3 regions of the Pantoea sp. LS15 genome follow, and region 1 is predicted to be linked to each of the others. Evidence: riboswitches for the same ligand, from Rfam matches in the RefSeq annotation. Region 1 holds a riboswitch; each other region holds the start of a gene.

What was found. Region 1 has a riboswitch for thiamine pyrophosphate ahead of thiB (thiamine ABC transporter substrate binding subunit). Riboswitches for the same ligand answer to the same signal wherever they lie in the genome.
Region 2: linked by a shared signal. The riboswitch ahead of thiM (hydroxyethylthiazole kinase) and the one ahead of thiB (thiamine ABC transporter substrate binding subunit) in region 1 are both predicted to bind thiamine pyrophosphate.
Region 3: linked by a shared signal. The riboswitch ahead of thiC (phosphomethylpyrimidine synthase ThiC) and the one ahead of thiB (thiamine ABC transporter substrate binding subunit) in region 1 are both predicted to bind thiamine pyrophosphate.

The regions. Positions count from the first base shown of each region.
Region 1 is NZ_JAAVXA010000009.1:30,528-36,033, forward strand. Features, by position in the region: gene thiP (thiamine/thiamine pyrophosphate ABC transporter permease ThiP) at 1-1,212, opposite strand, end outside; gene thiB (thiamine ABC transporter substrate binding subunit) at 1,188-2,171, opposite strand; TPP riboswitch at 2,203-2,303, opposite strand; gene sgrR (HTH-type transcriptional regulator SgrR) at 2,340-3,995, opposite strand; gene sgrT (glucose uptake inhibitor SgrT) at 4,084-4,236, shown strand; gene HED65_RS14410 (sugar efflux transporter) at 4,357-5,506, shown strand, end outside.
Region 2 is NZ_JAAVXA010000002.1:433,264-438,769, reverse strand. Features, by position in the region: gene HED65_RS05500 (ADP-ribosylglycohydrolase family protein) at 1-574, shown strand, start outside; gene HED65_RS05495 (PfkB family carbohydrate kinase) at 571-1,524, shown strand; gene HED65_RS05490 (GntR family transcriptional regulator) at 1,498-2,244, opposite strand; gene thiD (bifunctional hydroxymethylpyrimidine kinase/phosphomethylpyrimidine kinase) at 2,287-3,087, opposite strand; gene thiM (hydroxyethylthiazole kinase) at 3,084-3,854, opposite strand; TPP riboswitch at 3,890-3,987, opposite strand; gene HED65_RS05475 (DUF4225 domain-containing protein) at 4,266-5,072, shown strand; gene HED65_RS05470 (hypothetical protein) at 5,069-5,383, opposite strand.
Region 3 is NZ_JAAVXA010000023.1:17,556-23,061, reverse strand. Features, by position in the region: gene hemE (uroporphyrinogen decarboxylase) at 1-828, opposite strand, end outside; gene nudC (NAD(+) diphosphatase) at 867-1,640, opposite strand; gene HED65_RS21670 (Rsd/AlgQ family anti-sigma factor) at 1,736-2,233, shown strand; TPP riboswitch at 2,288-2,401, shown strand; gene thiC (phosphomethylpyrimidine synthase ThiC) at 2,480-4,375, shown strand; gene thiE (thiamine phosphate synthase) at 4,375-5,010, shown strand; gene thiF (thiazole biosynthesis adenylyltransferase ThiF) at 5,003-5,506, shown strand, end outside.

The sequences.
Region 1 (5,506 bases):
GGCACTTTCCGGCAGACCCACGGTGCTGTTGAAAAGTAGAAAGAATCCTGTCGCCAGTACTATTCCTGGCATGGCCAGAATCAGCATACCTGTTAGCTCCAGCGCCTGTCCGGCTTTACGGGCATGGCAGGCATAAAGCTCGCGGCTACTCCACAGCAGCATCATGGTCAGTATGACGCACAGCAGCCCGGCGGCCAGCGCAATGCGCAGTGAAGTCCAGGTTGCTTGCCAGAGCACGGACTGCTGCAACACGGACAGGAGATTGAGGTTCAGGCCATCGACGATAACGGCCATCAGCGGCGGCAGCAACAGCAGCAGAGCCAGCGTAATAAGCAAAACATCGGTGATACGGCTACGCAGGCTGTCCTGGGGATCGCGCCAGCCTGCTATCTGGTTACTGCCCGGTGGAATGGCTTTACTCAGACGCTGGCTCAGCAGCACCAGTACCAGACAGCACACCATCTGAACTATCGCCAGCAGCGCGGCCCGACCAGGATCGTAGTCGTAACTTAGCGCCTGATAGATTGCCAGCTCAATGGTTGTTGCCTGCGGTCCGCCCCCCAGTGAAAGCACGGTAGCGAAACTGGCAAAACAGAGCATGAAGATCAGTGCGGCAACAGGCGGGATTTGGCGGCGCAACCACGGCCACTCAACAAAGCGGAAGAAAGACCAGCCGCGCATGCCCAGCTGTGCCGCAAGCTGGCGCTGTTCGCCGGGGATATTTTCCAGCGCCTGTAAAAAGAGCCGGGTCGCCATCGGCATATTGAAAAAGACATGCGCCAGCAAGATGCCTTTAAGCCCGTATGGCGAGAAATGCCACTCCAGACCGAGCAGGCCGAACAGTGAAGCCAACCAGCCCTGACGACCATAAACGCTCAGGATGCCAAACACGGCTACCAGCACGGGCAGGATCAGCGTCATGGCGCACAGGCGCAGCAGCGCCTGCCTGCCAGGGAAACGCCGGCGATAAAGCGCACGAGCAAGGAAAATGGCGGGGATCACCGACAGCAGGGCAGAGAGAAACGCCTGCCAGAAAGAAAAACGGATAACGTGCCAGAGATAGCTGTCGTGCCAGAGGGAGAGCAGGTCACTCTCTGGCGCGTTCAACCACAATGCAAGAAAAGCGCCCAGGCTGACCGCCACCATCAGCATGGCGGCGAGCAGCCCAGGAATTAACCAGCCGGGAATTAGCGGCTGACGGCGCGTTGCCATTCACTTACCCATGCTGCACGCTGCGAAGCGACCTGTTGCGGCGTAAACTCCAGAGACGTTTGCGGTTTGGTCAGCTGCTCGAAACCTGCTGGCAGTGCTACGTTGGTCACGGGATACATCCAGTTACCCGCTGGAATGGCATTCTGGAATGCCGGTGAAACCATAAATTTCAGGAACTTCTCGGCAAGTTCTGGCTGTTTGCTGGCCGCGGTACGCGCAGCCACTTCCACCTGCAGGTAATGGCCTTCAGCGAAATTGGCCGCGGCATAGTTGTCATTTTTCTCAGCGATGATGTGGTAAGCCGGGGAGGTGGTGTAACTCAGTACCAGGTCGCTTTCCCCTTTCAGGAACAGGCCGTAGGCTTCACTCCAGCCTTTCGTCACGGTGACGGTTTTGGCGGCCAGTTTCTGCCACGCTTCCGGTGCTTTATCACCGTAGACTTTCTGCATCCACAGCAGCAGACCCAGACCCGGAGTACTGGTGCGAGGGTCTTCATAAATGACGCGCCATTTCTGATCGCTTTCCACCAACTCCTTCAGGCTCTTCGGTGGGTTCTTCAGCTTGTTTTTATCGTAAACAAAGGCAAAGTAGCCGTAGTCGAACGGAACGAAAGTGTCATTTTTCCAGCCACCCGGAACGTTGACGGCATCTGCTGCTACGCCACTTTTGGCAAACAGTTTGGTCTGCGAGGCAGCTTCCAGCAGGTTGTTATCCAGCCCGAGCACCACATCAGCTTTACTGTTTTTCCCTTCCATACGCAGGCGGTTGAGCAGCGAGACGCCATCTTCCAGCGCCACGAATTTCAATTCGCATTTACAGTCCGCTTCAAAGGCTTTTTTCACCACCGGGCCTGGCCCCCAGTCAGCAGAGAAGGAGTCGTAGGTGTAGACCGTCAGAACGGGCTTCGCAATAGCAGGCAGCGCGAACAGCGCCAGCAGGGGGAGAACTTTTTTTAACACTTTGCACCTCAGGGTTGAGTGGCAAAGGATTTTGAGCAACAGCCTCAAATCCCTTCGCCGGCGTTATCCGGATCAGGTTCGACGGGTATTATCTCAGCGCACATCAGTGATGCAGCACCCCGTTGAGAACGGCGCTATTGTAATGATTTGGTGAATATTGCGAAAGCGTTATGGCTCCGGCGGGGCAAACCAGGCGGATTTAAAATCAAACCAGCCTAAGGTGTTCATCCGCAGTCCGCGCATACTGCGCTGACCCTGAATCATCAGCCAGTGGTGGATCAGCGGTACAATCGCCTGCTGCGCGAGCAGTTGCTGGCACCACGAGGCCAGGTTCATCTCACCTGCTCGCCACCGGGCGGCATCCTGCTGCCAGTCTCGTTCGATGCAGTGCTGGATCAGCGGTACCTCATACAGGTGAGAGAACAGTGAGAAATCGAGCGGAAGGGTGAAGTTGGCGCTGTTCAGCCAGATATCACTGACAATATCTCCGCGGTGCCATTCATCATAATCGACCTCCTGAATGTCGAGATGGACGCCTTCAGCCTCCAGCAGTTTGCTCATGATCCGGGCGATAAAGCGGTGTTCCACATGGTCACGGTAATAGGTCAATGTGATCGACTCCAGCCCGGCAGGCTTTTCACCGTGAACCGGTCGGGCGTGGTGCCAGCGCGGGAGCAGGCCGTAGGCCGGGAACCAGTATGTCTGGTATTGCTCTTCCGCCTGATAAATAAGGTTAGCCGGAGAGAGAACGTGGCTAACCCACCTGCGTACCTCGCGACTGGCACCGCGATGGCTACGGGCGTCAAACAGCAGGTAATAGCAGCCCTCTTCAAGACGGCTTTCAACCGCTTTTTCCCCTTCGGTTGGCCCTTCCAGCGTTAAGCCGCAGCTCAACTCTTCGCTGATGTCAGGCAGAACCCAGACGTTGACTTCGTCGATCAGCGCACGATAGCCAAAGTAGTCGTCAAAGGCGCGAATTTTAAGCTGGTTGCTGGTATTGCGCGTCACTGCGTAAGGACCCGTCCCTACGGGCTGGCTGGCAAAATGGGGCAGAGATGCCCATTCGCGTGGCAGGATCATCGACGGAACATAACCCATTAGCCACGGTAGCCACTGGTCGGGCTCGGACAGTTCGATGTCAACGGTCCATGCTGTCGGGGAGTGGATCCGCGAGACATGGGCATACAGAGGAAGGGCGCGTGCGCGCTGAAGAGAGTCAATGACGTCGCTCATCTCCAGCTCGCGGCCGTGGTGAAAGTGGATGCCGGGCCGTAAAAAAAAGCGCCAGTGAAGTGGGGAAAGTTGCTGCCAGTGGTGCGCAATATCTGCTTCCAGTTCCCCATTTTCCTCATTTATGCGTGTCAGGCCGCTGAATATTTGTCGGGCCATATGGGTTTCAGAGCGACGTAACGCGGTACCGGGTAACAGATTTTTCATTGGCCGATAGTAGAGCACCCGCAGGATGTGTCGGCCCTGACGAAAACTGCGTCCCAGGTGTGAAACCAGCATCTGGCGTACGGCCGCTTTGTCACCGACCAACTGCACCAGTTGATCGATTCGGTCCTGCTCCAGCAAATCTTCTGCACGCTGCTGCTGTAGTGCCAACCCGGTATAGAGAAAGGTCAGACGTGAGCGTTTACCGCGTCCCGCCTCTGCTTCCCAGCTCAACCAGCCCTGCTGTTGCATGGTGTTAAGCAGGGTACGCATATGGCGGCGAGAACAGCTGAGCAGATCAGCCAGCTCGTTCAGCGTGGTCTCCTTCGATTGCCCCTCACAGCACTGCCAGAGGCGGATAAATTGTTGTTGCAGTCGACCGGAAGGCATAAAAGAGGAACTCCTGATAAAAAATCAGCAATTTATTAATCCCTATATTAAGCCAATAATACTTCCCGATGAAGTGAGGAGGTAAATTATGAAGAGGTCTACCACACGTCAGTTTTATCAGCTCTATTTTTCAGCGACAAAAGGAACGTCCTGGCTGGCCCGTCAGTGTGCAGAGCAACGGCTGAAAATTCTGGAAGACCTGATGCAGTGGGACGTTACGAAAGCGGCCTCTTCTCGCTGACTCGCCTCGATCATGTGTGACTGAGTATTGGTGCTTATCACCCGCCAGCAAAATGTTTTTGCTGGCTTTTTTCGTTTATTCTTTCACCCGATTTTGATTCGCTTTCACAAGGATTTGCGCATGCTCTGGTTGATGACAATGGGGCGACGCCTGAATGGTGTCTACGCCGCTTTTATGCTGGTGTCCTTTATGATGGGCGTTGCGGGGGCGTTACAGGCGCCGACGCTGAGTCTGTTTCTCAGCCGGGAGGTAGGGGCGCAGCCGTTCTGGGTTGGCCTGTTTTATACCGTCAATGCTATTGCCGGGATTCTGGTCAGCCTGGGGCTGGCGAAACGATCGGACAGCAAGGGCGATCGCCGTAAACTGATCCTCTTTTGCTGCGCGATGGCCGTTGGTAACGCATTACTCTTTGCCTTTAATCGTCATTATCTGACGCTCATCACCTGCGGCGTGCTGCTGGCGTCACTGGCCAATACCGCCATGCCACAGCTGTTCGCACTGGCGCGTGAGTATGCCGACAATTCCGCGCGGGAAGTGGTGATGTTCAGCTCGGTGATGCGTGCTCAGCTTTCTCTGGCGTGGGTTATTGGCCCGCCTCTGGCCTTCATGCTGGCGTTGAACTACGGCTTCACCACTATGTTCTCCATCGCGGCAGGTATTTTTGCGATAAGCCTGGTGTTGATTGCTTTCGCGCTGCCGTCCGTGGCGCGCGTCGAGCAGACAACGGACAAACCCATCACTCAGGTGAGCGGCTGGCAGGACAAAAATGTCCGCATGCTGTTTATCGCCTCCACACTAATGTGGACCTGCAACACGATGTACATTATCGACATGCCGCTGTGGATCAGCAGCTCCCTGGGGCTGCCGGATAAGCTCGCAGGGATCTTAATGGGAACCGCGGCCGGGCTGGAAATTCCGGCGATGATTCTGGCGGGTTACTACGTTAAGCGTTTCGGAAAGCGTCGGATGATGATCGTAGCTGTGGCGGCTGGGGTGCTGTTTTACGCAGGGTTGATTCTTTTCCATTCGCGCGAAGCACTACTGGCGCTGCAACTATTTAACGCTGTGTTTATTGGGATTATTGCCGGAATAGGCATGCTCTGGTTCCAGGATTTAATGCCTGGCCGTGCGGGCTCGGCGACCACGCTTTTTACCAACAGTATTTCCACCGGGGTGATTCTGGCGGGGGTGATTCAGGGGGCGCTGTCGCAAAGCTATGGTCATGCGTCGGTCTACTGGATGATTGCGGCAATTTCGTTGGTTACGCTTG
Region 2 (5,506 bases), on a different contig from region 1:
ACCCGCCACGCGCCTTGAGCATTTTGTAGAACAGGTGGCGCTGGCTTCCAGCCCGACCCATAAATCGGATCTCGCGATTGCCGGCGCGGTGGTGATTGCCTGGGCGGTTTCGCGCGCCATCGACGGTGAACGCTGGCAGAACATCGTCGATGCCCTGCCGGGCATCGCTCGTTATGCACAGGAGGCGAAAACCACCACCTTCAGCGCATCGCTCGCGGCACGTATTGAGCTGGCGCTTAAGACCGTACGTGAAGCCAATGGTATCGACTCCGCCAGCGAGCAGATTTATCAGCTCGTTGGCGCAGGAACCAGCACCATTGAGTCCGTTCCGGCGGCCATTGCGATGGTTGAACTGGCGGAAACCGACCCAAACCGTTGCGCCATTTTATGTGCCAACCTGGGCGGTGATACGGACACCATTGGCGCAATGGCGACGGCCATCTGCGGCGCACTGCACGGCGTGCAGGCTATTGACCCGCAGCTGAAAGCGGAACTCGACGCTGTAAACCAGCTCGATTTTGGTCGCTATTGCGAGAAACTGCTGCACTTCCGGGAGCAAAGGGAGGGCGTATGAATTCGTTTGCCCAACACCTTAAAACATTGCACGCGACACGACCGGTGACGGTGCTGGGTGCAGCGGTCATTGACGTTATCGCCGATGCCTACGCCCTGCCCTGGCGCGGGTGCGATATCGAGCTTAAACAGCAGGGCGTCAATATCGGCGGCTGTGCGCTAAACATTGCCATAGCCCTTAAACGGCTCGGCATCGCGTCGCAAAATGCACTTCCCGTCGGCCATGGCGTGTGGGCGGATATTATCCGTAACGCCATGGCAAAACAGGATCTGCACAGCGCCGTGGACGCCGAAACCGGCGATAACGGCTGGTGTCTGGCGCTGGTAGAACCGGATGGCGAACGCACTTTTATGTCGTTTAGCGGTGTGGAGAATCAGTGGCAACAGCACTGGCTGGATGCACTTCACGTGCCGCCAGCAAGCCTGGTATATCTCTCCGGCTATCAACTGGCATCGCCGTGCGGCGAGCTCCTGACGGCCTGGCTGGAAGGGTTACAGGCGATCACCGCCTTTATTGATTTTGGCCCCCGCATCGCCGATATTCCTGACGCACTAATGGCGCGAATTATGGCCTGTAAACCGCTCGTCTCGCTTAATCGCCAGGAAGCGCAGATTGCTGCTGAACGATTTGATATGACGCCTGCATGCTTAGGAACACAGTGGCAACAGCGTTTTGGCTCGGCGCTAATCATTCGCCACGACAAAGACGGCGCGGCCTGGTATGACGATGACGCCTCAGGTTCTGTTCCGGCGTTTCCCGCCACCGTGGTCGACACAATCGGCGCAGGCGACAGTCATGCAGGCGGAACGCTTGCCGGGCTGGCTACAGGGTGGAGTCTTGCAGATTCTGTTCTGCTGGGTAATGCGGTAGCCGCCTGGGTAGTCAGCCACCGTGGCGGTGATTGTGCCCCCACTCGCGAGGAATTACTCCTCGCACACAAAGACATATAGGTCGCTGCGACAGTAGCTGATGCTGTACTCAATCGGCCGGTGCTGCTGATCAAGTGCAACCTGCTTGATCACCAGCACCGGAATTTTGTCATCCATCTTTATATGTGCCTGAAATTCGCTGTCCGGCATGCGGGCGCTAACCCGTGAACGGGTACGCTGCGGGAAGATGTTCTGGCTGCGAAAATAGTCATACAGCGAGATGCCAATGGCATCCGGATCGTGAATCAGCCCCACCGGAACCCACGACTCTTCAATCGACACCGCATCATCGTCAACATAGCGAATACGCTTAAGCAGAAAGACCTCGCTATCCGGTTCCACCGACAACTGGCTGGCTACCTCTTCCGGACACTTCACCACGCGTTTATTCACCCACAGCGTGTTGGGTTTTTTACCGCGTAACACCACCTGCTGAGAGAAACCGCGCGCTTCTTTGAGCGAATATTCAAAGATGTTGTTAATTTGCGTCCCGTAGCCCCGGGCACGCGTCACCACCCCTTCGGATTCCAGCGCCTGCATCGCTTTGCGCACAGTAATGCGCGACACACCGGTTAACTGGCTCAGGTCACGCTCCCCGGGCAGGATATTGCCATGCTCCAGCACCCCGCTGCGCACCGCGTTTTTTACCGTTTCGGCAAATTTCAGATACAGCGGTGTATTGTCGGGCGCGGCGATCCGTTCATTCAGTTGATCGATTAACCGGGTATGCGCTTGTTCCATCTCTGTTTTTCTCAGGCGTGGTGTTTCCTGCCAGTATACGGCTTACCACCAGGCATGAAAATGGTGTACCGGCCCAATACCGTGACCCACTTCCAGAGTATCGGCTTTAGCCAGCGCGGCTGAGAGCCAGGTTTTCGCTTCGCTCACTGTATCGGCCCAGTTATCATGCCGTGGACGTAATGCCGCCAGCGCAGCAGAGAGCGTACAGCCAGTACCATGGGTGTTTTTAGTGTGTACGCGTGGTGCCGTGAAACGCCGCTCGCCGTCCCGGGTGAAGAGCCAGTCCGGGCTTTCGGCATCGTCAAGATGACCACCTTTCATCAGCACGGCCCCGCAGCCCATCGCCAGCAGCGCATTCCCCTGCTCTTTCATTTCCCATTCATTTTGCGCGTGTGTTGCCCCCAACAGTGCAGCGGCCTCCGGCAAATTGGGTGTGATGAGCGCCACCTGCGGCAGCAGCTTTTTGCGCAGTGTTTCAACAGCGGAGGCGGAGAGCAATGGGTCGCCACTTTTTGCCAGCATCACGGTATCCAGCACCACGTTTTGCACCTGATAACGTTTAAGGCGTTCAGCCACCGCTTCAACAATATCTGTCTCTGCCAGCATACCGATCTTGGTGGTATCAATTCGCACATCGCTGAATACGGAATCCAGCTGCGAGGCAACAAAATCCGGTTCAATACGGTAAACCGACTGCACGCCGCGCGTGTTTTGCGCCACCAGTGCGGTAATGACTGAGCAACCGTACGCGCCAAGGGCGGAGAAGGTCTTCAGGTCGGCCTGGATACCCGCACCACCACTGGGATCGGTGCCGGCAATGGTCAGAGCGTTAATACGTTTCATGCCAGTTCCTCCAGGGTGTAGAGCGCATCCAGGAACGTGCTGGCAAAACTGCCTGGGCCACGAGACTGTGCAGCGGCGACCGTTCCGGCTCGCTTCATAAATCCGCACGCGGCGGAGACGTTATCCAGCCTGTCGCCCGGCAGTGAGCAACTCGCCGCCACGACGGCAGAGAGTGCGCACCCTGTGCCCACCACGCGCGTCATCAAGGGATCACCGCCGATTACCGTTCGGGTTCGTTGTCCATCCGTGATGCAATCCACTTCACCGGTGACCACCACAATGGCATTGGTCTGGCGAGCCAGCGCCTGTGCCGCAGGTAACGCGCTGGCTGTGGAGTCAGTCGTATCGACGCCGCGCCCACCTGCGCTCATCCCGGCAAGAGCGAGGATTTCCGAAGCATTACCGCGAATGGCTGCGGGTTTCAGGGCAAGGATTTGATGACAAAAGCGGGTGCGAAACGTCAGAGCGCCCACGGCAACCGGGTCCAGCGTCCAGGGTTTACCTGCGGCTACCGCACTCTCAATCGCCTGACGCATCGCCTGCGCTCGCGGCAAGGTCAGTGTGCCAACGTTAATCAGCAATGCATCGGCGATCGCGGCAAACTGCTCAGCTTCTTCGGCCTCAATCACCATCGCTGGAGAGGCACCAAGCGCCAGCAGAGCGTTGGCAGTAAAGGTCTGTACAACGTCGTTAGTCATACAATGCGTAAGCGGGGAACGGGTTCGGAACTGATGTAAAACGCGTAAATCGAGCAGGTCAGGCTGCATGGGTTCGCTCCTGCCTTGCGTGAAGAAGCGATGACCGGGAAGGCATCTGACTTCCCTACGCTGGCATTATCCAGATCAGGTAATACGGGTATTTCTCAGCCTTCATTTAAGAAGGGCACCCCGAGTCATGAAGATTGAATCTCTATATTTTTTGCCAGATTAGGGGAAGTTGTTCGCTTAAGCAAGTGTAGTGAGTTATTGCCTAACTCCCACAAAAGCGCCGAGGTAAGATTAGGCGATGGCACGCTGTAGCAGGTCAAAACCAGGGTCAATAAAACCCATTACCGTGTGAAGTCTCAGAGTTTGCTCATGTTTTTGTTCCGGCAAAATCATACTCCGGGAAAGCATTTCCTGTTGCCCCTGAACGTATAGCACGTAAAATGACCAGACACCTTAAGGAAAGGAGGCTTTATGGATATCGCGCTGCTCAACAGGGGCTGGAACAGAACCTGGTCAGATACCATGGTGAATCTGGAAGCCCGGAAACTCGTCGAAACAGCAAACCGGCTGTCAGCATTCTATTTGCAAGATGGTCTAACCCGTATCAAGTTTATCGAAGAGATAAAACAGGTCGTAGAAAAGGAGTTCGAGGCAGCACGGCGAGCTAAAACAGACGAAGAATGCATTGTATGCATCGAAAATCTGCGTGCAGAAACGGATAATTTGCACGAACAAGAACGACTATTAAGAACCAGAGCCGCACAACTTTATGCAAAGGTCGAGTTTGTCAGGGAAAATAATAAAATCGTCGGATATGTGATTTCGGCAATCCATATAGTGGTATCCGGAGCAGCACTATTCGGTGGAATGGTTATGATGTCCACTATGACCCCTGTCGGAGTTCTTGCAGGCGCAGTTTTATTCGTTGATGGTATTAACGGGATAACAAAAGAAGCAAGCCATCTTCGCTATGGTCAACAATCCAAATCGGAAGGCATTTTTGCTGATGGCGTGATGGATACTGCACAATTTTTGGGGTTTAGCCCAAAAAATGGGTTAGCTTTTTATAATACGGTGACTCTGGGGGCTAATGTTTTTAGCATCTTCGGATTAGCAAGGAAGCCGGGAGCCTGGCGATTATTTCGCTGGCTGCCGCGTGATTACTACCGAAAAGTTGACACAATGAGTAAGCCCAGGCTAACTATGAAAATCGCTGGATATGGTGTTAAAGCGAAAGTGATTTTTGATCTTCTGGCGACTGATCACAGTAATGATTAAGATTTGTTCGCCCTACAGAATCGCCAGGATTTATAAGCAAGCACAGGCGGTTGTATAAATATTGCAACCGCTGCTCCACAAGAAAGGCCAATGGCACCAGAGAAAACACTCTCTTCAGATGCGAATATCACCAGAAAAACGAATACAGCAAGGCAACCGGATACAACGCACACAGCAAGAATAAAACGCCTGGCCAGGTCCCTGATGGCATTCCCCAACGTTCCACCATAGCTTTCAACGTTGTTTTTTATCTTCTGCAAATCCGATGGTGTAAAACCAGAACGTAACAAAGCTTCATCAGTAACTTTCATATATATCGTCCTTTATCTCTCAAAAGATTGTCCCCAATCACTGATTGTGCTAGCAATCATACTTATGAACTTTACCGCAATCCAGCCGAAACTATGTGGAAGACTCTACTGTAAGTATCCGCA
Region 3 (5,506 bases), on a different contig from region 1:
AGCGATATCGGTAGTCCAGTCCAGCCCAAGGGCGTCACAGCCCGTTGCTGCCATCGCTTCGAGCCACTGACCGCCACCTTTGGTGAACAGCGTTACCGGTACGCGACGGCCTTCGTTTTCACGCAGCAAACCATCGACGATTTTGTGCATGTAATAGAGCGAGAACTGCTGATAATCGCGTCCGGTGAGTACGCCGCCCCAGGTGTCGAAAATCATCACCGACTGCGCACCCGCTTTAATCTGTGCGTTCAGGTAGAGAGTGACGCTTTTCGCCAGCTTGTCGAGCAACGCATGCAACGCCAGCGGCTCCGCGTACATCATCTTTTTAATCACGGTGAAAGCCTTGCTGCTGCCACCTTCAACCATGTAAGTCGCCAGCGTCCACGGACTGCCGGAGAAACCGATCAGCGGCACTTCACCTTTCAGCTCACGGCGAATGGTGCGCACAGCGTTCATGACATAGCCCAGCTCATCTTCAGGATCGGGAACAGGCAGCTTATCAACGTCGGCTTTACTCTTGATCGGTGAAGTAAAACGTGGGCCTTCACCAGTTTCAAAATAGAGCCCAAGGCCCATCGCATCCGGGATGGTCAGAATGTCCGAAAAGAGAATGGCGGCATCCAGCGGGAAGCGGCGCAGCGGCTGGAGCGTCACTTCACAGGCCAGCTCAGCATTTTTGCACAGCGACATAAAATCGCCCGCCTGCGCACGCGTGGCTTTGTACTCTGGCAGATAACGTCCCGCCTGGCGCATCATCCACACCGGGGTGACATCAACGGGCTGGCGCAGCAGCGCACGCAGATAACGATCGTTCTTCAGTTCGGTCATTTTTGCAGTTCCTTAAGCGTCATGGCCTCAGTGTAACACTACTCATACTCGGCCCGACACATTGCCACGGTATCTTCTATTAGCCGACGCGCCACCGTACCTGGCGGTGGTAACAGAGGTAAATCGTCATACCGATACCAGTTTGCTTCCAGTAACTCTTTCTGGTCGATGACGATGTCCCCGCTATCGTATTCGGCCATAAATGCCGTCATCAGTGACTGCGGGAACGGCCATGGCTGAGAGGTAACATAGCGCAGGTTCTTCACTTTAATCCCGCTCTCCTCCATCACTTCGCGCGCCACCGCCTGCTCCAGCGTTTCGCCCACTTCGACAAACCCGGCCAGCACAGTGTGAATGCCGTTACGGTGACGGGTATGTTGCGCCAGCAGGATGGAATCCTCGCGACGGATAGCGACGATAATGCACGGCGCGATCTGCGGATAGTAGCGTTCACGGCAGTGACTGCAGAGCATCGCCCACTCGGTTTTGCTCGGGTGCATGGTATGCCCGCAGTAACCGCAGTATTTATGCGAACGATAAAACTCCGCCAGCTGTACGCCACGGCCCGCCAGCTGGAACAGCCCCACATCAAGATCCAGCACCTGACGAACCGATCCCATGTCCTGACGGCGAGCCTGCTGGACCATCCACACGGGATCGCCCTGCCACTCGCCGATCTTCAGTGCGGGCAGACCAACAAGGTCGAAGGTCTCTGCAGCACCATAGGGAATTTCCCCGACGGGGAGCCATAATTTTTGTTCGTGACTGACGATCCACCAACCAAGATCTGATTTTTCAATAATACGATCCATATCTATTGCACTACCTTCGCTTCACTGACATGTTGTTAGCATCGTGGTTACATTTTGGATAAGCAGATTCAATTCTAAACTTTGCGGAGTCGAACATGTTAAACCAGCTAGAAAGCCTGACTGAGCGCGTTAGAGGAAGTAACAAACTGGTGGATCGCTGGCTACATGTGCGCAAGCATCTACTCGTGGCTTATTACAATCTGGTCGGTATTAAGCCTGGCAAAGAATCGTTTATGCGTCTGAATGAAAAAGCGCTGGATGATTTTTGTCAGAGCCTGGTCGACTACCTGTCCGACGGCCATTTCAATATTTATGAACGCATTATCCGCGAAATGGAAGGGACAACACCGTATTTAGCGGCCAGCAAACTCTATCCGCTGCTGGAAGCCAACACCCAGCAGATCATGGACTACTACGATTCCACACTTGAGAATGCGATCGATCACGATAACTATCTTGAGTTTCAGCAGGCGCTTTCCGACCTTGGCGAAGCGCTGGAAGAGCGATTCACACTGGAAGATAAGCTGATCGCCCTCGTGCTGGATAGCAATCTCAGTGCAAGCAACGAAGATAACATCGCGCGCCCTGCTTGAGTTCTTAATCGTTAACGAGTAATTTACAAACATTCGCCCCTCTCACGAGGGGGATTTTTCTTGTCGGAGTGCCCAGCGTTTGCAAAAACGCGGGCTGAGACCGTTAATTCGGGATCCGCGGAACCTGATCAGGTTAATACCTGCGAAGGGAACAAGAGTCACACTGCTGTTGAATCGCCTGCGGGCGATCTTCTCTTGCTTCATCCGTCGTCTGACAAGCCATGTCCTTCACTTTTGGAATGAGCTATGTCTACCACTAAACTGACCCGCCGCGAACAGCGCGCACACGCCCAACACTTCATTGATACCCTGGAAGGCACCGCTTTCCCGAACTCTAAACGCATCTACATCACCGGCTCTCAGGCGGATATCCGCGTGCCGATGCGTGAAATTCAGCTTAGCCCAACACTTATCGGCGGCAGCAAAGATAACCCGCAGTATGAAGACAACGAAGCTGTTCCGGTGTATGACACCTCCGGCCCATACGGTGACCCTGAAATTGCGATCAACGTTCAGAAAGGCCTGGCTAAACTGCGCCAGCCGTGGATCGACGCCCGTCAGGACAGCGAAGAGCTAAACGAGCAAAGTTCCGCCTACACCAAAGAGCGCCTGGCCGACGACGGTCTGGACGAGCTGCGCTTCACCGGCCTTCTGACACCGAAACGAGCTAAAGCAGGCAAATGCGTGACCCAACTGCACTACGCTCGTCAGGGGATCGTCACCCCCGAAATGGAGTTCATCGCCATTCGCGAAAACATGGGCCGTGAGCGCATCCGTAGCGAAATTCTGCGCCACCAGCATCCGGGAGAAGGTTTTGGCGCTCGCCTGCCGGAAAACATTACGCCGGAATTTGTGCGTGATGAAGTCGCCGCTGGCCGCGCGATTATCCCTGCCAACATCAATCACCCGGAATCTGAGCCAATGATTATCGGCCGTAATTTCCTGGTGAAGGTCAACGCTAACATCGGTAACTCTGCTGTTACTTCCTCCATCGAAGAAGAGGTGGAAAAACTGGTCTGGTCGACGCGCTGGGGTGCGGACACGGTGATGGATCTCTCTACTGGCCGTTATATTCACGAAACCCGCGAATGGATCCTGCGTAACAGCCCGGTACCAATCGGGACGGTGCCTGTGTATCAGGCACTGGAGAAGGTAAATGGCATTGCCGAAGATCTTACCTGGGAGGCCTTCCGCGACACGTTACTGGAACAGGCTGAACAGGGTGTGGACTACTTCACTATTCACGCAGGTGTACTACTGCGCTACGTGCCGATGACGGCGAAACGTCTGACCGGTATTGTCTCGCGCGGCGGTTCCATCATGGCGAAGTGGTGTCTCTCCCATCATCAGGAAAACTTCCTCTACGAACACTTCCGTGAAATCTGCGAAATCTGCGCCGCTTACGATGTCTCCCTGTCGCTCGGCGACGGCCTGCGTCCTGGCTCTATCCGCGATGCCAATGACGAAGCGCAGTTTGCCGAACTGCACACGCTGGGCGAACTGACCAAAATCGCCTGGGAATATGACGTACAGGTGATGATTGAAGGCCCGGGACATGTACCAATGCAGATGATCCGTCGCAACATGACCGAAGAGCTGGAGCACTGCCACGAAGCGCCGTTCTACACCCTCGGACCATTGACCACCGATATCGCACCGGGCTACGACCACTTCACGTCGGGGATTGGTGCAGCGATGATCGGCTGGTTCGGCTGCGCCATGCTCTGCTACGTCACGCCGAAAGAGCACCTCGGCCTGCCGAACAAAGAGGACGTGAAGCAGGGTCTGATCACCTACAAAATTGCCGCTCACGCAGCCGATCTGGCGAAAGGCCACCCGGGAGCGCAAATCCGTGATAACGCCATGTCGAAAGCACGCTTCGAGTTCCGCTGGGAAGATCAGTTCAACCTGGCGCTCGACCCATTCACTGCCCGCGCCTATCACGACGAAACACTGCCGCAGGAATCGGGCAAGGTGGCACACTTCTGCTCCATGTGCGGGCCGAAATTCTGCTCGATGAAAATCAGCCAGGAGGTACGTGACTACGCCGCCACGCAAACCATCGAAGTGGGCATGGCGGATATGTCAGAAACCTTCCGCGCCAAAGGTGGTGAAATCTACCTCAAAAAAGAGGAGGCGTAATGTACCAGCCCGATTTCCCACCAGTGCCCTTCCGTTTAGGGCTCTATCCGGTGGTGGACAGCGTGGAATGGATAGAGCGCCTGCTTGCGGCGGGCGTTCGCACAATCCAGCTACGCATTAAAGATAAACACGATGAAGAGGTAGAGGCGGATGTGGTTTCTGCCATCGCGCTGGGACGTCGCTATGATGCCCGCCTGTTTATCAACGACTACTGGCGACTGGCGATCAAACACCGGGCTTACGGCGTGCATCTGGGTCAGGAAGACCTTGAGACGACCGACCTCAATGCGATCCGCGATGCAGGGCTGCGTCTGGGGGTGTCAACGCATGACGATATGGAGATCGACGTCGCGCTGACCGCCCGCCCCTCTTACATCGCTCTCGGCCACGTCTTCCCGACCCAAACCAAGCAGATGCCCTCTGCACCGCAAGGTCTGACGCAGCTGGCGAGTCATGTTGAACGCCTTGCCGATTACCCCACCGTTGCCATCGGCGGTATCAGCCTTGAACGTGCCCCGGCGGTGCTGGAGACCGGCGTCGGCAGCATTGCCGTCGTCAGCGCCATTACCCAGGCCGCAGACTGGCAGTCGGCCACTGAGCAGCTGTTACAGCTGGCAGGAGCAGGCGATGAATGATCGTGATTTTATGCGCTACAGCCGTCAGCTTCTGCTCGAGGATATCGCCATTGACGGGCAGCAAAAGCTGCTCGCCAGCCGGGTTCTGATTGTGGGTCTGGGCGGGTTAGGAGCCCCTGCCGCGCTCTATCTGGCAGGGGCGGGCGTCGGCACGCTGGTACTGGCCGATGACGACGACGTTCACCTCAGCAACCTGCAACGGCAAATTCTCTTTACCACCGAGGATATTAACCAGCCTAAAGCGCAAATCACCCGCCAGCGGCTGAACCAGCTTAACCCGGACATCGAACTGATTGCCCTACAGCAACGGCTCAGCGGTGAAAGCCTGCAACGTGAAGTTGCCCTGGCCGACGTGGTGCTGGACTGCACCGACAATATGGCGACGCGTCAGGCAATCAACGCCGCCTGCGTGGCAAATAATACGCCGCTTATCACCGCCAGCGCGGTGGGTTTCGGTGGGCAGATGATGGTCCTGACTCCGCCGTGGTCGCAAGGC